4 regions of the Pseudomonas macauensis genome follow, and region 4 is predicted to be linked to each of the others. Evidence: predicted binding sites of a transcription regulator. Region 4 holds the regulator's gene; each other region holds the start of a gene.
The links. Region 4 encodes FliA, which starts transcription of late flagellar genes. Its sites were predicted from a motif close to CTAAAGTTTNNNNNNNNNNNGCCGNTAA; they were not measured.
Positions count from the first base shown of each region.

Region 1: a site for FliA is predicted at 3,961-3,988, ahead of SD196_RS05610 (methyl-accepting chemotaxis protein). Genes of this name have one in related genera too.
Region 2: a site for FliA is predicted at 3,479-3,506, ahead of SD196_RS06865 (flagellar protein MotY). Genes of this name have one in related genera too.
Region 3: a site for FliA is predicted at 4,107-4,134, ahead of SD196_RS17665 (methyl-accepting chemotaxis protein). Genes of this name have one in related genera too.

Region 1 covers NZ_CP138377.1:1,193,854-1,199,517, forward strand. Annotated here, with positions in the region: gene pncB (nicotinate phosphoribosyltransferase) at 1-163, shown strand, start outside; gene SD196_RS05605 (helicase HerA-like domain-containing protein) at 242-1,729, shown strand; gene SD196_RS05610 (methyl-accepting chemotaxis protein) at 1,862-3,751, opposite strand; gene SD196_RS05615 (methyl-accepting chemotaxis protein) at 4,277-5,041, opposite strand; partial or broken gene SD196_RS05620 (cache domain-containing protein) at 5,180-5,664, opposite strand, start outside.
Region 2 covers NZ_CP138377.1:1,452,619-1,458,282, reverse strand. Annotated here, with positions in the region: gene ppnN (nucleotide 5'-monophosphate nucleosidase PpnN) at 1-290, opposite strand, end outside; gene gloA (lactoylglutathione lyase) at 589-981, opposite strand; gene SD196_RS06870 (argininosuccinate synthase) at 1,076-2,293, opposite strand; gene SD196_RS06865 (flagellar protein MotY) at 2,427-3,443, opposite strand; gene pyrC (dihydroorotase) at 3,582-4,628, shown strand; gene rnt (ribonuclease T) at 4,625-5,305, shown strand; gene SD196_RS06850 (peroxiredoxin) at 5,455-5,664, opposite strand, start outside.
Region 3 covers NZ_CP138377.1:3,856,997-3,862,660, reverse strand. Annotated here, with positions in the region: gene ccoN (cytochrome-c oxidase, cbb3-type subunit I) at 1-302, opposite strand, end outside; gene SD196_RS17675 (alpha/beta family hydrolase) at 416-1,114, shown strand; gene cprA (cationic peptide resistance protein CprA) at 1,204-2,376, shown strand; gene SD196_RS17665 (methyl-accepting chemotaxis protein) at 2,500-4,065, opposite strand; gene acnA (aconitate hydratase AcnA) at 4,245-5,664, opposite strand, start outside.
Region 4 covers NZ_CP138377.1:1,876,997-1,882,660, forward strand. Annotated here, with positions in the region: gene flhF (flagellar biosynthesis protein FlhF) at 1-1,287, shown strand, start outside; gene fleN (flagellar synthesis regulator FleN) at 1,456-2,286, shown strand; gene fliA (RNA polymerase sigma factor FliA) at 2,283-3,032, shown strand; gene SD196_RS08980 (chemotaxis response regulator CheY) at 3,209-3,583, shown strand; gene SD196_RS08985 (protein phosphatase CheZ) at 3,603-4,388, shown strand; gene SD196_RS08990 (chemotaxis protein CheA) at 4,420-5,664, shown strand, end outside.

The sequences.
Region 1 (5,664 bases), 680 kb from region 4:
CACCTGCGATGTGCCCGGTGCCACGCCGATGAACATCGTGCTGAAGATGACCGCCTGCAACGGGCACCCGGTGGCGAAGATTTCCGATACGCCGGGCAAGACCCAGTGCAGGGATGAGAACTTCCTGCACTACCTCAAGCATGTCTTCAAAGTGCCGGGCTAGTCGATTGCACAGTGCCGCGGGACGCGCCACTCTTGCTGTTGAATTCATCGCGACAGGCCCACTGAAGGGGAACAACGGATGTCATCCACGAACGAACTCATCATCGGCGCAGGTCCCGACGGCCAGCCGGTCGGCCAGGCCTGGAAGCTCGCCAACCGCCACGGCCTGATCGCCGGCGCTACCGGCACCGGCAAGACGGTCACCCTGCAGCGCCTGGCCGAGTCCTTCAGCGATGCCGGCATCGCGGTCTTCGCCGCCGACATCAAGGGCGATCTGTGCGGCATCGCCGCCGCCGGCAACCCGCAGGGCAAGGTGGCCGAGCGCATCGCCAGCATGCCCTGGCTGAACTACACCCCCAGGGCCTATCCGGTGAGCCTGTGGGATGTGGCCGGCAAGTCCGGGCATCCGCTGCGCACCACGCTGTCGGAGATGGGGCCGCTGCTGCTGGCCAACCTGCTGGAGCTGACCGAGAGCCAGCAAGCCGCACTGTTCGCTGCATTCAAGGTAGCGGATCGCGAGGGGCTGCTGCTGCTCGACCTGAAGGACCTCAAGGCGCTGCTCAACCACTTCAAGGAACACCCGGAAATCCTCGGCGAGGACCGCGCGCTGTTCACCGCCGCCTCGTCCCAGGCCTTGCTGCGCCGTCTTGCGTTGCTGGAGCAGCAGGGCGCCGAGGCGTTCTTCGGCGAGCCGGCCTTGCAACTGGAAGACCTGCTGCGCCCCGAGGCCGACGGTCGCGGTCGCATTCACCTGCTGGACGCCAGCAAGCTGGTGCATGACGCGCCCAAGGTCTACGCCACCTTCCTGCTCTGGCTGCTGGCTGAGCTGTTCGAGCAGTTGCCCGAGCGCGGCGATGCCGACAAGCCGATCCTCGCGCTGTTCTTCGACGAGGCGCACCTGCTGTTCAACGGCACGCCCAAGGCGCTGCAGGATCGCCTGGAACAGGTGGTGCGGCTGATCCGCTCCAAGGGAGTGGGCGTGTATTTCGTCACCCAGTCGCCGAGCGACCTGCCCGATGACGTGCTGGCCCAGCTTGGCCTGCGCATCCAGCATGGCCTGCGTGCCTTCACCGCCAAGGAGCAGAAATCGCTGCGCGCGGTGGCCGATGGGTTCCGTCCCAATCCGGCGTTCGACAGCCTCAAGGTGCTGACCGAGCTGGGCATTGGCGAAGCGCTGGTGGGCACGCTGGAAGAGAAAGGCACGCCGGCCATGGTTCAGCGTGTTGCCGTGGCGCCGCCGCAATCGCGCATCGGCCCGCTGACCGACGCCGAGCGTGCGGAGGTGATCCGCCGCTCGCCGCTGGCCGGCCGCTACGATCAACCGATCGATCGAGAGTCCGCGTACGAGAGGCTCACCGGGCGCGCTGACGACAAGATGGCGCCGACCGAAACCAAGCCGGAGGAGAAGGGCTTCGGTAGTGACCTGGGCGGGCTGGCCGGCGAGCTGCTTGGCACCCTGGCCAGCCAGACGGCGAAGACCGTGGTCCGGCAGGCGGCCAACCAGATTGGCCGGCAGCTGGTGCGTGGATTGATGGGCGCGCTGTTGGGTGGGAGCAAGCGGCGCTGAGGACATTGGGCGGGCCCAGGTTCGCCCATAGCGGATAAGGGCCAGGCGCCCCCAGCGCGCCTACGAGAGCGGATTCCGCTTGCTCGCGAACAAAAAAGGCGCCCGAAGGCGCCTTTTGCTTTTCCACACCGATCAGATGCGGAAGCTGTCCACCAACTGGCGCAGACGGCCGGCCTGGTTCTCCAGGTCGGCGCAGGCGCGCAGGGTGGCCTGGAGGTTTTCCACGCCTTCCTGGTTCAGGGTGTTGATCTCGGTGATGTCCATGTTCAGCGAGTCGACCACGGCGGTCTGCTCCTCGGTGGCGGTGGCCACCGACTGGTTCATCGAATCGATCTCGCCGATGCGGTGGGTGACGCTGGCCAGGCGCTCGCCGGCGCGGTTGGCGATCTCCACGCTTTCCAGGCTGTAGCGCTGGCTTTCGGTCATGGTGTCCACGGCTTCGCGGGCGCCGACCTGCAGTTCTTCGATCATCTTCTGGATCTGCTGGGCGGATTCCTGGGCGCGGTGGGCCAGGTTGCGCACCTCGTCGGCGACCACGGCGAAACCACGGCCGGCTTCCCCGGCGCGGGCCGCTTCGATGGCGGCGTTCAGCGCCAGCAGGTTGGTCTGCTCGGAGATGCCTTTGATCACTTCGAGGATCTGGCCGATGTTCACCGTGCGGCTGTTCAGCGCCTCGATGTTGGCGCAGGCGGAGCTGATCTTGTCCGACAGCTGGTTCATCGCGCTGATGGTCTGCTCGACCACCTGGCGGCCGTCGCCGGCCTGGTGCGAGGCATCGGTGGCATGGTGCGAGGCGTCGGCGGCGTTGCGGGCGATCTCCTGGGCGGCGGCACCCAGCTCGTTGATCGCGGCGGCCACGCTGTTGGTGCGGTTGGCCTGCTCGTCGGAGTTGCTCATGGACGAGTTGGAGGCGTTGACCACCAGCTGCGAAACGTCATGCAGACTACGCGCGGTGGAGGCCACTTCGCGGATGGATTCGTGGATGCGCTCGACGAAGCGGTTGAAGGCATTGGCCAGCACGCCGAACTCGTCGTTGCTGGCGACTTTCAGGCGCTGGGTGAGGTCGCCGTCGCCCTGGGCGATGTCCTGCATGGCACGGCCCATGTCGTTCAGCGGGGCCATCAGCACGCGGATCAGCATGCCCAGCAGGAGCAGGATGGCGACGATGGCGATGACCGCGGCGACGCTGGCCGAGGCGCGGAACTTGCTCAGCATGGCGTAGGCGGCGTTCTTGTCGATGGACAGGCCGATGTACCAGTTCACCGAGGGCAACCCCTTCACCTGGGTGAAGCTGAGGATGCGGGTCTGGCCGTCGAGTTCGGCCTCGCTGAAACCGCTGCCGATCGTCGGGGTGTTCTGTGGGTAGACCTCGGCCAGGGTCTTCATCACCAGGTTCTTGTCCGGGTGCACGAGGATCTTGCCGTCGCCGCTGACCAGGAAGGCGTAGCCCATGCCGCTGAAGTTCAGCGAGTTGATGATCTGTACCAGGGCCTGCAGGCCCAGGTCGCCACCAACCACGCCGACGGTCTTGCCGCCATTGCGGGCCGGTGTGGCAATGGTGATGACCAACTGCTGGGTAGCTGCGTCGATGTATGGCTCGGTCAGGGTGGTGCCGCCGGCGGCCTGGGCGTCCTTGTACCAGGGACGGGTACGTGGGTCGTAGCCGTCGGGCATGGCATCGTTCGGACGCATGGTGAAGGTGCCGTCTTCCTGGCCCAGGTAGGTGTAGTTGAACGTGCTGCGCAGGATGTTCTGTTCCAGCAGCGCAGCCAGCTTGTCCGGTGCGTTGTCGCGGGCGATGGTCTGCGCCGTGTTTTCGATCAGCAGCAATCGGCCGCTCAGCCAGTTCTGGATATTGCTCGCGGTCACCGTGCCCATTTCCCGCTGGTAGTCTTCGAGATCCTCGCGGATCGCGTTGCGCTGCAGGTAATCGTTGTAGAGGGTGAAGAGGGCGAAAGCGGAGAAAACCACAAGCGAGGCGGCCAGGAGGATCTTATGGCTGAATTTCAGGCTCTTGATCATGCTGCGTCGAGTCCGGAGGTAGTGGGATGCCAGAACGGCGTGGGTCCGGGCGACAGATCCGATGTCGCCAGGGCGCGCCCGTCCGTGTGGTGACGGAGCGGACGAAGCCGGCTCGGCGGGTAGCCGGGCGAGCGGGGCCGGCACTCCCATGTGCCAGCGGTGATATCGGGTCCGCCTGGTTTCGTTGTTCTCGCGGACCTTCATCTTTGCTGTCGGCACGCCGGGGAAAAGCTTGAGGCAGGGGGACGAACGGTCGGGCGGGCCGGGCATGCCTATCGCGAATAAGATCTCCGATCTCCTGCGTAGGGCGTACAACCGTTCGCGGTTGTACGCCGATCCCCATGATTGCCGGTTGGCGTGTTGGTCGAATGCGGGGCGCTCTGCGAGGGACGCCCGGATGGAGTCCGAGTGGGCGGGGATCAAGGTCAAACGGCGTATAACGTCGAACGTTATACGCCCTACGAGATGCGCTCCCTACCTGAAAAGCAAAAGGCGCCCGAAGGCGCCTTTTGCTTTCCACACCGATCAGATGCGGAAGCTGTCCACCAACTGGCGCAGACGGCCGGCCTGGTTCTCCAGGTCGGCGCAGGCGCGCAGGGTGGCCTGGAGGTTTTCCACGCCTTCCTGGTTCAGGGTGTTGATCTCGGTGATGTCCATGTTCAGCGAGTCGACCACGGCGGTCTGCTCCTCGGTGGCGGTGGCCACCGACTGGTTCATCGAGTCGATCTCGCCGATGCGGTGGGTGACGCTGGCCAGGCGCTCGCCGGCGCGGTTGGCGATCTCCACGCTTTCCAGGCTGTAGCGCTGGCTTTCGGTCATGGTGTCCACGGCTTCGCGGGCGCCGACCTGCAGTTCTTCGATCATCTTCTGGATCTGCTGGGCGGATTCCTGGGCACGGTGGGCCAGGTTGCGCACCTCGTCGGCGACCACGGCGAAACCACGGCCGGCTTCCCCGGCGCGGGCCGCTTCGATGGCGGCGTTCAGCGCCAGCAGGTTGGTCTGCTCGGAGATGCCTTTGATCACTTCGAGGATCTGGCCGATGTTCACCGTGCGGCTGTTCAGCGCCTCGATGTTGGCGCAGGCGGAGCTGATCTTGTCCGACAGCTGGTTCATCGCGCTGATGGTCTGCTCGACCACCTGGCGGCCATCGCCGGCCTGGTGCGAGGCATCGGTGGCATGGTGCGAGGCGTCGGCGGCGTTGCGGGCGATCTCCTGGGCGGCGGCACCCAGCTCGTTGATTGCGGCGGCCACGCTGTTGGTGCGGTTGGCCTGCTCGTCGGAGTTGCTCATGGACGAGTTGGAGGCGTTGACCACCAGCTGCGAAACGTCATGCAGGCTGCGGGCGGTGGAAGCCACTTCGCGGATGGATTCGTGGATGCGCTCGACGAAGCGGTTGAAGGCATTGGCCAGCACGCCGAACTCGTCGTTGCTGGCGACCTTAAGGCGCTGGGTGAGGTCGCCGTCGCCCTGGGCGATGTCCTGCATGGCGCGGCCCATGTCGGTCAGCGGGGCCATCAGTACGCGGATCAGCATGCCCAGCAGGAGCAGGATGGCGACGATGGCGATGACCGTGGCGATGATGGCCGAGGTGCGGAAGTCGCTGAGCATCGAATAGGCCGCGCTCTTGTCCAGCACCAGGGCGACGTACCAGGTCACGCCCGGCAGGCCTTTCACCGGGGACATGGAGACCAGTTGCTCTTCGCCATCGAGGCTGACTTCCTGCACGCCGGTCTGCACCTTCGGGGCGCCCTGCGGGTAGATGTCGGAGAGATTCTTGAAGATCTGCTGGCTGTCCGGGTGCAGCAGGATCTTGCCGGCGTCGCTGACCAGGAAGGCGTAGCCGTTACCGTCGAACTTCAGCGAGTTGATGATGGCGGTGATGGTTTCCAGCTTCATGTCACCGGCGGCGACGC
Region 2 (5,664 bases), 420 kb from region 4:
GCGATCATCTCGCCGTCGACGAAGGCATCGGCCGGAGCGTTGAACAGCTCCAGGCGCACGCCACGGTCCTGCTGGTGGATTTCCAGTTCGAAGTCGCGGTAGGCGTCGAGGATGTGCTTGGCGTTGTCGATCTGCGTGCCGGTGTTGAGGATGGCCAGGGCACACTGGCGGAAGAGTTTGTAGCTGCTGCCCGAGCCCGCTTCGCTGAGCTGGTGCACTTCACGTTGGGAGAGGGTTTCGAGGCTGCCCTTGGGGCTGACCGAGGCATTGTTTACCGGTCTTGGGGACATACTGTATTCCTTGACTTAGGCTGCCGGACGCAGAGCGCCGGGCACCCGGAAAAATCGGTGCGGCCGTCCATCGGTCGTCATTATCGGAAGCGGTGCAACGGGGATTGTCCGGCCCGTGCACGATGCTCCTCTGTCTCTGACAAGCAAATGGCGAAAACTGCTTCCGCAATCGACGCATCCGACGTCGATGCAAGATTGAGTATGACCGCTCCGGTGACTTTCTGATGACAGCCAATAAAGAAAAACCCCGCCTTCAAGGGCGGGGTTTCTCCAGAGACGAATCACAAGGAGCGGAAGATCAGTCCTTGCGCTGCGGACTCAGCAGCTCGATCTTGTAGCCGTCCGGGTCCTCGACGAAGGCGAGGATACTGGTGCCGTGCTTCATCGGGCCCGGCTCGCGGGTGATCTTGCCGCCGCGGGAGCGGATGTCCTCGCAGGCCTTGTAGACGTCCGCCACTTCCAGGGCGATGTGGCCGTAACCGGTGCCCAGCTCGTACTGGTCCACGCCCCAGTTGTAGGTCAGTTCGATCACGCTGTTCTCGTCTTCGCTGCCGTAGCCGACGAACGCCAGGGTGAACTGGCCGTCCGGATAATCCTTGCGGCGCAGCAGGGTCATGCCCAGGACTTCGGTGTAGAAGGCGATGGATTTGTCCAGATCGCCGACGCGCAGCATGGTGTGCAGCAGTCTCATCGATTCTTCCTCTTCAGGCGCCCCGGATGCGGGGCCTATAAACGCAAACCCCGGCTCGTGGCCGGGGTTCGCTTGTCACGGGGTCACCAGCTTATCAGAACAGCTTGCGGCCCTTGTTCGCGGCGATACGCATGCGCAGCGCATTGAGCTTGATGAAGCCCGCGGCATCGGCCTGGTTGTAGGCGCCGCCGTCTTCCTCGAAGGTCGCGATGTTGGCGTCGAACAGCGAGTCGTCGGACTTGCGGCCGACCACGATGACGTTGCCTTTGTACAGCTTCAGGCGCACGACGCCGTTCACGTGCTCCTGGGAAGCATCGATCATCTGCTGGAGCATCTCGCGCTCCGGGCTCCACCAGTAGCCGGTGTAGATCAGCTTGGCGTAACGCGGCATCAGCTCGTCCTTCAGGTGAGCGACTTCGCGGTCCAGGGTGATCGACTCGATGGCGCGGTGCGCCTTGAGCATGATGGTGCCGCCGGGGGTCTCGTAGCAGCCGCGCGACTTCATGCCGACGTAGCGGTTCTCGACGATGTCCAGACGACCGATGCCGTTGGCGCCGCCGATGCGGTTCAGCTCGGTCAGTACCTGGGCCGGGGTCATGTCCTTGCCGTCGATGGCAACGATGTCGCCCTTGCGATAGGTCAGCTCGATGTAGGTCGCAGCGTCAGGGGCCTTCTCCGGAGAAACGGTCCACTTCCACATGTCTTCTTCGTGCTCGGTCCAGGTGTCTTCCAGCACGCCGCCTTCATAGGAGATGTGCAGCAGGTTGGCATCCATGGAGTACGGCGACTTCTTCTTGCCGTGGCGCTCGATCGGGATGTTGTGGGATTCGGCGTAGTCCATCAGCTTCTCGCGGGACAGCAGGTCCCACTCGCGCCAGGGAGCGATCACCTTCACGCCCGGCTTCAGCGCATAGGCGCCCAGCTCGAAGCGAACCTGGTCGTTGCCCTTGCCGGTGGCGCCGTGGGAGATGGCGTCAGCGCCGGTGGCGTTGGCGATCTCGATCAGGCGCTTGGCGATCAGCGGACGGGCGATGGAAGTACCCAACAGGTACTCGCCTTCGTAGACGGTGTTGGCACGGAACATCGGGAAGACGAAGTCGCGGACGAACTCTTCTCGCAGGTCCTCGATGAAGACCTCTTTCACGCCCATCTGCTTGGCCTTGGCGCGGGCCGGCTCGACCTCCTCGCCCTGACCCAGGTCGGCAGTGAAGGTCACCACTTCACAGTTATAGGTATCCTGCAGCCACTTCAGAATTACGGAGGTGTCCAGGCCACCGGAATACGCCAGGACTACCTTCTTCACGTCCGCCATGCCACTCAACTCCACGGGGGTTGTCACGAAAGGGATCGATTCTACTGCCCGCCCAGGATAATTTACAGAGGCGCGACAGCTTTTGACGACAAAGCGACAAATACTATCGTCGGTGCGACTCGCTGCCGCAGGCTCAGCCCTTGGGCGTCGCAGGCGGCGTGGCAGCGTTGGTGGCGGGCGCCGCCGGAGCGGCAGGAACCGCGGCCTTCGCCGGGGCACTGGCGCTGGACATCGGCGCGGCGGGCGCCGAGGCGGTGGGAGCAACAGGAGCCGTCGGCGCCTCGGCCGGGACCTCCTCAGGAACCACTTCGCGGGACAGGTTCACCGTCACCCGGCGATTGCGCGCCCGGTTGGCTTCGGAGTTGTTCTTCACCAACGGATAACGTTCGCCATAGAAGCGCACGACGATCTGCGACTCCGGCACGCCATTGGCCTTGAGATATTCCATCACCGCGAGAGCACGACGGCGCGACGTGTCGCGATTGACCAGGCGATTGCCGCTGTTGTCCGAGTGACCGTCGATCTCGATGTGGTTCACGCTCGGGTCGGCCTTCAGGTACTGCAGGATGATGTCCAGTTTGGCGCGGCCCAGGGCGTCGAGTTCGGTGCCGCTGGGGAAACCGATCTGGCTCTGTCGTACCTGGTCGAAATTGACCGGCAGCATCTTCGCCGAACAATCCTGGAACTGCGCGTAGCCGGCGGCGAATCGCGTCGGCAGCAAGCGCACCAGCAGGCGATCGCCATCCCGGGTGCGGTGCCGCACTTCCGGCGTACGCCCTTCCAGCAAACCGCTGAGCAAACGCCCCGCCTGCTGCTGGCTGCTGTTGAACGGCACTTCGCCGCCACTGACCTGCACCGAGCCCAGGTTCACATCGCCCTGCCCCGGCCGCCACGGCGGAGCCGCCGCCAGGAGAGTTGCCGAACCGCGTCCGAGCCAGTCCTGCTGTGACTTGAGACGGAAAGTCGGCTGCTCGCCGGCGCGCCAGACGAACTCGCCCACGCCGAAACCCGCCACGTTCTGCGACAGCCGGCACTCGAACTGGTCGCCCGCCACCGTCCATTCGGCGCTTTCCAGGCGCGGCTGGAACGTCAGCCCCCAGGCCGGGAGGCTCGCGCAAAGTACGAGCAGGAGAAGAGATGGCTGGCGCACGGCGGTTCCACACAAGCAGGATGGGGTCTCTGAATCTATCGGTCAGCCACGGCGAAACTTGATAGCGAGTGCCGCCGACGGCCTTTTCCGGTAGCATTTCCCTACTTTCTCCGCTGCAACCGCCTTCCTGGAATCCGCATGTCCGACCGCCTGACACTCCTGCGCCCCGACGACTGGCACATTCACCTGCGCGACGGCGCCGCACTCGCGCAAACCGTCGGCGACGCCGCCCGTACCTTCGGCCGCGCCATCATCATGCCGAACCTGGTTCCGCCGGTGCGCAACGCCGTCGAAGCCGACGCCTACCGCCAGCGCATCCTGGCCGCCCGTCCGGCCGGCAGCCGCTTCGAGCCGCTGATGGTGCTCTACCTCACCGACCGCACCAGCGTCGAGGACGTGCGCGCGGCCAAGGCCTCAGGCTACGTGCACGCCGCCAAGCTGTACCCGGCCGGCGCCACCACCAACTCCGATTCCGGCGTGACCAGCGTCGACAATATCTTCCACGTCCTGGAAGCCATGGCCGAAGTCGGCCTGCCGCTGCTGGTGCATGGCGAGGTGACCCGCTCCGAAGTCGACGTGTTCGACCGCGAGAAGCGCTTCATCGACGAGCACCTGACCCGTGTGGTCGAGCGCTTCCCGACCCTCAAGGTGGTTCTCGAGCACATCACCACCGGCGATGCCGCCGCCTTCGTCAAGGCCGCCCCGGCCAATGTCGGCGCCACCATCACCGCGCACCACCTGCTGTACAACCGCAACCACATGCTGGTCGGCGGTATCCGTCCGCACTTCTATTGCCTGCCGATTCTCAAGCGCAACACCCACCAGGAAGCCCTGCTGGATGCGGCCACCAGCGGCAGCCCGAAATTCTTCCTCGGCACGGACTCCGCGCCCCACGCGCGCCACGCCAAGGAAGCCGCCTGCGGTTGCGCCGGCTGCTACACCGCCTATGCCGCCATCGAGATGTACGCCGAGGCCTTCGAGCAGCGCAACGCGCTGGACAAGCTGGAAGCCTTCGCCAGCTTCCATGGTCCGGACTTCTACGGCCTGCCGCGCAACAGCGACCGCATCACCCTGGTGCGTGAAGAATGGGAAGCCCCGGCGGCCCTGCCGTTCGGTGATTTCGATGTCGTCCCGCTGCGTGCCGGCGAGAAACTGCGCTGGCGCCTGCTGGAGACCGAGGCATGAGTGACGAGAACGAAATCTTCGAGGAAGAACTCGACGGTTCCTTCCCACCCGGCCCGCGCCACCCGATGGCACGCCGTTTCCGTGGCTACCTGCCGGTCGTGGTGGACGTCGAGACCGGCGGCTTCAACGCCGGCACCGACGCCCTGCTGGAAATCGCCGCCGTCACTATCGGCATGGATGAGAGCGGCTACCTGTTCCCCGAGCACACCTACTTCTTCCGCGTGGAGCCTTTCGAAGGCGCCAACATCGAGCAGGCTGCGCTGGAGTTCACCGGCATCAAGCTGGACCACCCGCTGCGCATGGCCGTGCCGGAAGAACAGGCGCTGACCGAGATCTTCCGGGGCGTGCGCAAGTCGCTGAAGTCCAACGGCTGCAAACGGGCGATCCTGGTTGGCCACAACAGCAGCTTCGACCTGGGCTTCCTCAACGCCGCAGTAAACCGCAGTGGCGTGAAGCGCAATCCGTTCCACCCCTTCTCCAGCTTCGACACCGCGACCCTTGCCGGCCTCGCCTACGGCCAGACCGTACTGGCCAAGGCCTGCCAGACCGCCGGCATCGAGTTCGACAACCGCGAGGCGCACTCGGCACGCTACGACACCGAGAAAACCGCCGAGCTGTTCTGCGGCATCGTCAACCGCTGGAAGGAATTCGGCGGCTGGATGGAAGACGAGGACTGATCCTCTCTTCCTGATCCCATGACAAAGCCCCGCTCAGGCGGGGCTTTTTCTTTCCTGCACGCAGGGCTTGCCGGCTTCCTACGAAAAGCAATCCTGCGCGCCCATGAAAAAGCCCCGCCGAAGCGGGGCTCTTTCATCACCGGACAGCCTTACAGCTTGCTGGCATGCTGGGCCAGGTAGGCGGCAACGCCTTCCGGCGATGCGGTCATGCCGCTGTCGCCTTTCTTCCAGTTGGCCGGGCAGACTTCGCCGTGTTCTTCGGTGAACTGCAGGGCATCGACCAGACGCAGCAGCTCGTCCATGTTGCGGCCCAGCGGCAGGTCGTTGACGATCTGCGAACGCACCACGCCATTCTGGTC
Region 3 (5,664 bases), 2.0 Mb from region 4:
CCCCAGAAGGTGAAGGAGGCGAGGGCGTCCGAGAACAGGCGGGTCTGGCAGGTGCGCTGTACGGCGTAATAGCTGGTGGCGAACAGTGCGCAGCCGCCGAAGGCGAAGATCACGGCGTTGGTGTGCAGCGGACGCAGGCGTCCGAAACTGGTCCAGGGTAGGCCGAGGTTGAGTTCGGGCCACACCAGTTGCGCGGCGATCAGGACACCGACGGCCATGCCGACGATCCCCCAGACCACTGTCATAATGGCGAACTGGCGGACCACCTTATAGTTATAAGCGGTCTGATTGGTTGTGCTCATTTATGGGCTTCCATCCACGGTTATGGGCTATGCCCATCCCGGCAGGTTTTTTACGGCAGATGCCGCCCCTCCCCCTTGGGATAGGTACTAATTGGGAATTAGCGGAGTGAAGGATGGATAAAGGCCCCTCTCGGAATATTGATTCCGGTCAATTGCCGCCAGAGACCCCTGTCGCGGGCGCCTGCGGTGCTTTGTCGCTGCTGCGGAACCCGGCATGCAGCGAACTGTCGGCTACGCTGGTCCTCGCCCATGGCGCCGGCGCGCCGATGGACAGCCCGTTCATGGACGACATTGCCGCGCGCCTGGTCGAACGGGGTATCTCGGTGGTGCGCTTCGAGTTCCCCTATATGGCTATGCGCCGGGAGGATGGGAAGCGGCGGCCGCCGAACCCGCAGAAGCTGTTGCTCGAATGCTGGCGGCAGGTTTATGCGCAGCTGCGCGCCGAAGTGCCCGGCAAGCTGGCCATCGGCGGCAAGTCCATGGGCGGGCGCATGGCCAGCCTGCTGGCGGACGAGTTGGGCGCCGATGCGCTGGTCTGCCTCGGCTATCCCTTCTACGCGGCCGGCAAGCCGGAGAAACCGCGCGTGGCTCACCTGGCCGAGTTGAAGACGCCGACCCTGATCGTTCAGGGCGAGCGTGATGCGTTGGGCGATCGCCCAACGGTCGAGGGTTATTCATTGTCGCCTGCGATCCATCTGCACTGGCTGGCGGCTGCCGACCACGACCTCAAGCCGCTCAAGGCTTCCGGGCTGACCCACGAGCAGCATCTGGAAAGCACCGCTGCCAGGATCGAAGCTTTTCTATTGCGCTAATCGGCCCTTAAGACAGGCGCCCCTATCCTCGCCAGCGTCGACTCCCAGCAGTCGACGCCCCGCTTCCAGAGGACAGGCCGAAGGCTGCCATGAACCCTGATTACGCTGAACGCATTGCCACCCAACCCCACCGATTTTCCCCCGGCGCCGCGCACAGCCTGCTGCTGACGGGCGCCACCGGTTTCCTTGGCGGCTCCGTCGCCGCTCACCTGATTGCCGACGGGCACGGCGAAGCGCTGCTGTTCCTCGTCCGCGCCGAGACGCCCGCGCAAGGCCTGGAGCGCTTGCGTGACAACCTGCGCCTGCACTGCGTGCCGGAAAGTGCGCTGGACACTCTGAAGGACCGCCAGATTCTTTGCGGCGACTTGCTGGATACCGCGTGGATGCAGGGCGAGCGTGCCCGCCTGATGCGCGTGGAGCAGGTGATCAACTGTGCGGCTGTGGCTTCGTTCTCGAAGAACCCGAGCATCTGGCCGGTGAACGTCGAAGGCACCTTCGCTTTCGCCCGGCTGCTCAGCCAGTCGCGCAACCTCAAGCGCTTCCTGCATGTGGGCACCGCCATGTGCTGCGGGCCGCAGCGCGAGTCGCCGGTACGCGAGTCATGGGACTTCCCCGATAGCGGCGAGCAACTGGTGGACTACACCGCCTCCAAGGCCGAGATCGAACGGCGCATGCGTGAGGAGTTGCCGCAACTGCCGCTGGTGGTGGCGCGGCCATCCATCGTCGTTGGCCATCGCGAGCTGGGTTGCCGCGCCTCGGGGAGCATCTTCTGGGTGTTCCGCATGGGCTTCGCGCTGGAGAGCTTCACCTGCGGCCTGGATGAGCAGATCGACGTGATCCCGGTGGACTACTGCGCCGAAGCGCTGGTGGCCCTGGCGCTCAAACCGACGCTGAGCCACAGCCTCTACCACATCTCCGCCGGCCGCGGTTCGGCCTGCACCTTCGGCGAGATCGATCGTGCCTATGCCGACGCCCGTGGCGAGGCGCCGGTGGGGGAGCGCTACCGCAAGGTGAGCAGCGAGGACCTGCGCGAGCTGGCCGGCAGCTTCGAGAGCCGCATCGGCAAGGCCAACCCACGCCTGGTACTGCGGGCGCTGCGCCTGTACAGCGGCTTCGCCGACCTCAATTACCTGTTCGACAACCAGCGCCTGCTGGACGAGGGTATCGCCGCGCCGCCGCGCTTCACGGACTATGTGGATGTCTGCGTGCACTCCTCGCAGGAAGTGAGCATCCCGGCGCAGATGCAGTGGGATTTCAAGTAGCCGGCTGAGTGCTGCGGGTGGGTATGCGCTGTAGGAGCGAGCTTGCTCGCGAACCCGGCCCCGTCGCGGAGCTGTTCGCGAGCAAGCTCGCTCCTACAGTTGCCGCCGCGGGCGGCAATAGCCTCAGCGGTTGAACCGCTCCACCAGCGAATACTGGCGATGGGCGGTCTGGGTCAGCTCCTCGCTGAGCTGCGCGGTACGTTGGGCTTCGCCGGAGGTCTGGTCGGCCAGGTCGGCGATGGTGCTGATGTTGCGGTTGATCTCTTCAGCCACCGCGCTCTGCTCTTCCGCTGCGGCGGCGATCTGGGTGGTCATCTCGGTAATGTTGGCCACCGCATCGCTGATGCCTACCAGTGCGTTGTCGGCGCGCAGCACGCGCTCCACTCCTTCGTCGGCCTGTCGGCGACCGGCTTCCATGGCGCGCACGGCCTCGGTGGCGGTGTTCTGCAGGTTGGCGATCAATTGGTGGATCTGCTCGGTGGATTCGGCGGTGCGTTGGGCCAGCGAGCGGACCTCGTCGGCCACCACGGCGAAGCCCCGGCCCATTTCACCGGCGCGAGCGGCCTCGATGGCGGCGTTGAGCGCCAGCAGGTTGGTCTGGTCGGCGATGCCCTTGATCACGTCCACCACACCACCAATCTCGTCGCTGTCACGGGCGAGCTGGCTGACCGCTTCACCGGTTTCGCCCACCGAGGTGGACAGGCGCTGCATGGCCTCGCGGGTTTCCGCGGCAATCAGTCGGCCCTGGCTGGTCAGGTCGTTGGCTTGGCGGGTGGCATCGGCAGTGCGCTGCACGTTGTCGGCCACTTCCTGGGTGGTGGCGGCCATCTGGTTGACCGCCGTGGCCACCTGCTCGGTCTCCTGGCGCTGGCGATCCAGTCCGGCGGAACTGTGATGCGCCAGGGTGTCGGCTTCGCGGGCCTGGTCGGTCAGGGATTCGGCGGTGTCCTGCAGTCGGGTCAGACAGGTCTTAAGGCGCGCTTCCTGGCTGAGGATGGACATTTCCAGGCGTGCCTGGGCGCCACGGCTGTCGGTGTACATCTGCGCGATCAGCGGGTCGGAGGTGGTTTGTTCAGCCAGTTGCAGCAGGCGTTTGAGGCCGCGTTGTTGCCAGCTCAGACCGATCAGGCCCAGCGGAATCGAGAGCAGCGCCGCAAGCAGGAAGTCCCAGTGGGAATCCAGCCAGACGCCGATCATGAAGGCGATCTGGCCGATCAGGATGAACGGCAGCCAGTCCAGCAGCACCGGCAGCCAGCGGTCGCGGGCCGGGATGGCCGGCTTGCCGGCGTTGATCCGCGCGTACAGCGCTTCGGCGCGGCGAACCTGTTCGGCGGTGGGTTTTACCCGCACCGATTCGTAGCCGACGATCTCGTTGCGTTCGAAGATCGGAGTGACGTAGGCACTGACCCAATAGTGATCGCCGCTCTTGCAGCGGTTCTTGACGATGCCCATCCACGGGCGGCCCTTCTTCAGGGTGGTCCACATGTGCTCGAACACCGCCGGCGGTACGTCCGGATGGCGCACCAGGTTGTGCGGCGCGCCGACCAGTTCTTCTCGCGAGAAGCCACTGATGTTGATGAAAGCATCGTTGGCGTAGGTAATCACGCCGCGCGCATTGGTGGTGGAGATCAGTCGTTGGTCAGCGGGGAAGGTGCGTTCACGCTGGGTGATCGGCTGGTTGTTACGCATGTGAGGAGAATTCCACAGCAGAAGCGAATCGCTTGGTCAGGTTATCGGCCGCCGGACCGGCAAGTTGATGCTTGTTTCAGAAAAAAGTCAGAGCAGCACTGGACGATGGCTGGGTGCCATCAGTCACGGAATCCTACGAAAGTCGAGGGCGGCCCGTTGCGGGCCGCCGCGGTGAAGGTTCAGATCAGGCTGCGCAGCACGTAGTGCAAGATGCCGCCGGCCTTGAAGTACTCGACCTCGTTCTGGGTGTCGATGCGGCAGAGCACCTCGAAGCTGTCCTGGCTGCCGTCCTCGCGGGTCACCCCGACCTTGATGCTCATGTGCGGCTTCAGTTCACCGGACAGCCCGCTGATGCTAAGAACCTCCTTGCCGGTCAGCTTCAGCGTCTTGCGATCCTGGCCGTCCTTGAACTGCAGCGGCAGCACGCCCATGCCCACCAGGTTGGAGCGGTGGATACGCTCGAAGCTCTCTGCGATCACCGCTTTCACACCCAGCAGGTTGGTGCCTTTGGCCGCCCAGTCGCGGGAGGAGCCGGTGCCGTATTCCTTGCCGGCCACGATGACCAGCGGCGTGCCGTCCTGCTGGTAGCGCATGGCGGCGTCGTAGATCGCCAGCTTGTCACCGCTGGGAACGTAAAGCGTGTTGCCGCCTTCCTCGCCGCCGAGCATCTCGTTCTTGATGCGGATGTTGGCGAAGGTGCCGCGCATCATCACCTCGTGGTTCCCACGCCGTGAGCCGTAGGAGTTGAAATCGGCGTAGGCCACGCCGTGCTCGCTGAGGTAGCGCCCGGCCGGGCTGTCCTTCTTGATGTTGCCGGCGGGGGAAATGTGGTCGGTGGTCACCGAGTCGCCCAATACCGCGAGGATACGGGCGCCCTTGATGTCCTCGACCTTCGGCGGTGCCTCGGCGATGTGCTCGAAGAAGGGCGGGTGCTGGATGTAGGTGGAGTCGTCCTGCCAGGTGTAGGTCTTGGCGTCCGGCACCTTGATCGCACGCCATTTCTCATCGCCCTGGAAGACTTCGGCGTACTCCTTGTGGAACATTGCCGTGTCCACTTTCTGAATGGCCTCGGCAATTTCCTGCTGGGTCGGCCAGATGTCCTTCAGATAGACCGGCTTGCCGTCCTTGCCGGTGCCCAGCGGGTCCTTGGTCAGGTCGGTGCGCACGGTGCCGGCCAGGGCGTAGGCCACCACCAGCGGCGGCGAGGCCAGCCAGTTGGTTTTCACCAGCGGGTGCACGCGGCCCTCGAAGTTGCGGTTGCCGGAGAGCACCGAAGCGACGGTCAGGTCGGCCTGCTGGATGGCTTTCTCGATGGGTTCCAGCAGCGGGCCGGAGTTGCCGATGCAGGTGGTGCAGCCGTAGCCCACCAGGTCGAAGCCCAGTTCGTCCAGGTAGCGGGTCAGCCCGGCGGCGCGGAAGTAGTCGGTGACCACCTTGGAGCCCGGCGCCAGCGAACTCTTCACCCAGGGTTTGCGCTGCAGGCCCTTTTCCAGCGCCTTCTTCGCCAGCAGGCCGGCGGCCATCATCACGCTGGGGTTGGAGGTGTTGGTGCAGGAGGTGATGGCGGCGATAGCCACGGCGCCATTCTTCAGCCGGTAG
Region 4 (5,664 bases):
GCCGATATGCGTCAGGCCATGAAACTGGTCCGTGACGAGCTGGGCCCGGACGCCGCGATCATCGGCAATCGCCGTGTCGCCGGTGGCGTGGAACTGACCGCGGCGCTGGACTACCAGGCCCCGGCGGCGGCCAGCAAGCCGAACCCGGCGCTGGAAGCCGAGCTGCGCAAGACCCAGGCGCGCATCGCCCAGGCCAGGGCCGAGCTGAGCGAGCCGACCCGCATGAGCGAGGCCGTGAGCAAGGACCGTCAAATGTACGACGCGCCGGCGCCGCGCCGCAGTGCTGCCGAGACCCTGGCGGAAGCCATGGCCGCCCCGGTTGCGCCGGCTGCCGCCAACGTCGGCCAGCAGGCGCTGGAAGCCATGCGCTTCGAGCTCAACGGTCTGCGTGAACTGATCGAAGTGCAGTTGGGCTCCATTGCCTGGAACCAGCTGCAGAACCAGCGTCCGAAACAGGCCAACCTGTGGCGCCGCCTGCAGCGCATGGGCCTGCCGGCGGACCTGTCGCGCAGCCTGCTGGAGAAGGTGGCCTCCATCGCCGATCCGAAGCAGGCCTGGCGCATGCTGCTGGCGCACCTGGCGCGCTCCATCAACACTCCGGAAATCGACCTGCTGGAGCAGGGCGGGGTGGTTGCGCTGGTCGGCCCGGCCGGCATGGGCAAGACCACCACCCTGGCCAAGCTGGCGGCGCGCTACGTACTGAAATACGGTGCGCAGAGCATTGCCCTGGTGTCCATGGACAGCTTCCGCATCGGCGCCCAGGAGCAGATCAAGACCCTTGGCCGCATCCTCAACGTTCCGGTGACCCTGGTCGATCCGGGTCAGTCGCTGATCCAGGCCATGGCGCCGCTGGCGCGCAAGCGCCTGGTGCTGATCGATACCGCCGGCCTGCCCGCCAACGATCCGGCGCTGCGCATGCAGCTCGAAGCCCTGGCGGCGCAGAGCCTGAATGTGAAGAACTACCTGGTGCTGGCCGCGACCAGCCAGAGCCAGGTACTCAAGGCCGCCTGGCAGAACTATCGTTCGTGCGGATTGACCGGGTGCATCCTGACCAAGCTGGACGAGGCTGGCAGCCTTGGCGAGGCGCTCGCTCTGGCAATTGGCCAGCGTCTCCCGGTAGCCTATCTGGCGGACGGCCCGAAGATTCCGGATGATCTGCAGGTTGCGCGCAGCCACCAGTTGGTCAGTCGCGCGGTGAGCCTGCAGGCGCCGGAAGAGCCGAGCGAGGACGCCATGGCCGAGCTGTTCGCCGGCCTGTACCAGCAGCCGGTGCGCCGCGCCAGCTGAACGAATTGAACGGCCCCATGGTGGGGTGACGGGCGGCCAGGTGGGCTGCCCGGCGAGGCGGATGCTCTGGGAGACGATCCGCGAACGCCGGAAGCGGTAGAGCACCGCGGCCGGCAGGGCCGCAGCGCCAGGGGGCGCGGCGGCTGAATGACGAGACAAGGTATTGATATGGGCATGCATCCTGTACAGGTAATCGCAGTCACCGGTGGCAAGGGTGGTGTCGGCAAGACCAACGTGTCGGTGAACCTGTCACTGGCGCTGGCCGACCTCGGCCGCCGCGTCATGCTGCTGGACGCCGACCTGGGCCTGGCGAACGTCGACGTGCTGCTGGGCCTGACCCCCAAGCGCACCCTGGCCGATGTCATCGAAGGCGAGTGCGACCTGCGCGACGTGATCCTCCAGGGCCCCGGCGGCGTTCGCATCGTTCCGGCGGCCTCCGGCACGCAGAGCATGGTGCACCTCACCCCCATGCAGCACGCCGGCCTGATCCAGGCATTCAGCGACATCAGCGACAACATCGACGTGCTGGTTGTGGATACCGCCGCCGGCATCGGCGACTCGGTGGTGAGCTTCGTCCGTGCCGCGCAGGAAGTGCTGCTGGTCGTCTGCGATGAACCCACTTCGATCACCGACGCCTACGCTTTGATCAAGCTGCTCAACCGCGACTACGGCATGACCCGCTTCCGCGTGCTGGCGAACATGGCCCACAGCCCCCAGGAGGGCCGCAACCTGTTCGCCAAGCTGACCAAGGTCACCGACCGATTCCTCGATGTGGCGCTGCAATACGTGGGCGCCATTCCGTACGACGAGTCGGTGCGCAAGGCGGTGCAGAAGCAGCGTTCGGTGTATGAGGCGTTCCCGCGCAGCAAGGCTTCCCTGGCCTTCCGTGCGATAGCGCAGAAAGTCGACAGCTGGCCGCTGCCGGCCAACCCGCGTGGGCACCTGGAGTTCTTCGTCGAGCGCCTGGTGCAGCATCCAACCACGGGTTCGGCCGTATGATGACGGCCTCCGGAGCGCGTATGTACAGCAAGGCGCAGGCGCAGAACTCCCAGGACCAACTGATCCAGCGGTACGCGCCGCTGGTCAAACGTATCGCCTACCACCTGCTGGGCCGCCTGCCGGCCAGCGTGCAGGTGGAGGATTTGATGCAGGCCGGCATGATCGGCCTGCTGGAAGCGGCGAAGAAATACGATGCCGGCAAGGGCGCGAGCTTCGAGACCTACGCCGGCATCCGCATCCGCGGCGCCATGCTCGACGAGGTGCGCAAGGGCGATTGGGCCCCGCGTTCGGTGCACCGCAATACCCGCATGGTCAGCGACGCGATCCGCACCGTCGAGGCCAGAACCGGTCGTGACGCTAAAGATCAGGAAGTCGCTGCCGAACTCAATATGAGTCTCGAAGAGTATTACGGCATTCTCAGCGACACCCAGGGCAGCCGCTTGTACAGCTTCGACGATCTGCTGCAGGACGGCGAGCAGGGCAGTGGCCTGGCCGAAGACGCTTCGCACCAGGGCAACGAGCCCTCCCACGGCCTGGAAGACGAACGCTTCCAGGCGGCGCTGGCCGACGCCATCACCAAGCTGCCCGAGCGTGAGCGGCTGGTGCTGGCCCTGTACTACGACGAGGAACTCAACCTCAAGGAGATCGGCGAAGTGCTGGGGGTCAGCGAGTCCCGGGTCAGCCAGCTGCACAGCCAATGCGCCGCGCGCCTGCGGGCACGTCTGGCGGAGTGGCGCGCGCACTGAGGTTCGGGTAGTTTCGCGTCGGATTTTTCTCAGGCTTCAGACGCAGGTTTCAGAATTCTTCCGGGCGACGTCCCTTTGACGCCGCCCACACGGGATGAGCGCACGGCGCTCGATGAATTGACGGCACGCCCGCCAGGACGTGCCTGGTATCGATGGAGGTCGGTTTGGACAAGAATATGAAAATTCTCATCGTGGACGACTTCTCCACGATGAGGCGCATCATCAAGAACCTCCTGCGGGACCTGGGGTTCACCAACACCGCAGAAGCCGACGACGGCACCACTGCGCTGCCGATGCTGCACAGCGGCAACTTCGACTTCCTCGTCACCGACTGGAACATGCCCGGCATGACCGGCATCGACCTGCTGCGCGCGGTCCGCGCCGACGAGCGCCTCAAGCACCTGCCGGTGCTGATGGTCACCGCCGAGGCCAAGCGCGACCAGATCATCGAAGCGGCCCAGGCCGGGGTCAACGGTTATGTGGTCAAGCCTTTCACCGCTCAGGTGCTGAAAGAAAAGATCGAGAAGATTTTCGAGCGGGTCGGCAGTTAAGGCTGACAGAGAGGGCGTTATGGATCTCGTCAACGAATCCGCGGGTGACTTCGAGTCGACCCTGAAAAAACACGCGCGCGAATTGGTCGATTGCCTGGATCGTGGTGAAGTCCAGACCGCCGTGCAGCTGATTTCCGAGCTCAACCAGGCGCGCGATCGCGGGCTCTACCAGGAAGTCGGCAAGCTCACCCGCGAGCTGCACAACGCCATCGTCAACTTCCAGATCGATCCCAATTCCCGCCACGCCGAGGAAATGTCGCAGATCGCCGACGCCACCGATCGTCTTTCCTACGTGGTGAAGATGACCGAGAAGGCGGCCAACCGCACCATGGACCTGGTGGAAGAGTGCACCCCGGTGGTGATGCACATCGAAACCCAGGCCAAGGAGCTGCAGGAAGACTGGGCGCGCTTCATGCGCCGCGAGCTGGGGCCCGAGGCCTTCCGTGACCTGGCCAAGCGCGTCGAGCAGTTCCTCTACATCAGCGCCCAGGACAGCCGCAAGCTCTCCGCGCACCTCAACGACATCCTCCTGGCGCAGGACTTCCAGGACCTCACCGGGCAGGTGATCAAGCGCGTCACCAAACTGGTCACCGAGGTCGAGTCGAACCTGGTCAAGCTGGTCTGGATGGCCGGCCAGGTGGACCGCTACGCCGGTATCGAGCATGACTACCAGGGCATGAGCGAGGCCGTCGAAAAAGAAAGATCGTCCAAGGGTGAAGGTCCGCAGATCGCTGCCGATACAAGAAAAGACGTCGTATCCGGTCAGGACGACGTTGATGACCTGTTGTCCAGCCTGGGTTTTTAAGCGTCGCCTGACGCTGTAGAGGGAGCACCGAATGAGCTTCGACGCCGATGACGAGATCCTCCAGGACTTCCTGGTGGAGGCCGGCGAGATCCTCGAGCAACTGTCCGAGCAACTGGTCGAGCTGGAAAGCCGACCCGATGACATGGACCTGCTCAATGCGATTTTCCGTGGGTTCCATACCGTCAAGGGCGGAGCCGGCTTCCTCCAGCTGAACGCGCTGGTGGAGTGCTGCCACATCGCCGAAAACGTCTTCGACATGCTGCGCAAGGGCGAACGCCGCGTGGATGCCGAACTCATGGACGTGATGCTGCAGGCGCTGGATACCGTCAACGTCATGTTCCAGCAGGTGCGTGACGCGCAGGAGCCGACCCCGGCTACGCCGGAGCTGCTCGCTGCCCTGTCGCGCTTGGCTGATCCGAACGCCGCGCCGGCCGAAGCTCCGGCGGCCGCCGAGCCCGTAGTCGAGCCAGCGCCGGCGGCTCCGGCAGCCTACGGCGACATCACCGATGCCGAGTTCGAGCAACTGATGGATGCGCTCGAACCCGCCGCCGACGCCCCCGCGGCATCGGCGGGTGCCGGTGGCGACGACATCACCGACGACGAATTCGAGGCGCTGCTCGACCAGTTGCACGGCAAGGGTCAGTTCGGCGGCGTCCAGTCGCCCGCCAGCGCCGCGCCCGCCGCGCCCGCCGCGCCCGCCGCGAGCGAAGCCGCTCCGGCCTCCAGTTCGGGTGACGACATCACCGACGACGAGTTCGAAGCGCTGCTCGACCAGCTGCATGGCAAGGGCCAGTTCACCGGCGCGAAGGAAGAGCCGGCCGTTGCTGCGCCTGTGGATAAAGCAGAGAAATCCACCGAGGCTTCCACTGCCGGCGGCAACGACAACATCACCGACGACGAATTCGAGAAGCTGCTCGACGAGCTGCATGGCAAGGGCCAGTTCACCGGCGCGAAGGAAGAACCGGTCGCCGCCGCCAAACCGGCCGCCGCGCCGCCGCCGGCCAAGCCTGCCGCACCGGTGAAGGCCCAGGCCGCCAAGCCAGCCGAGGCGCCGCGCCCGGTCGCCGCTGCCGAGAAGCCGGCCAGCGAAGCGGAAACCACCGTGCGGGTGGACACCGCGCGTCTCGACGAAATCATGAACATGGTCGGCGAACTGGTGCTGGTGCGTAACCGCCTGGTGCGCCTGGGCGCCAACAGCGGCGACGAGGCGATGGCCAAGGCCGTGTCGAACCTCGACGTGGTCACTGCCGACCTGCAGTCGGCGGTCATGAAGACC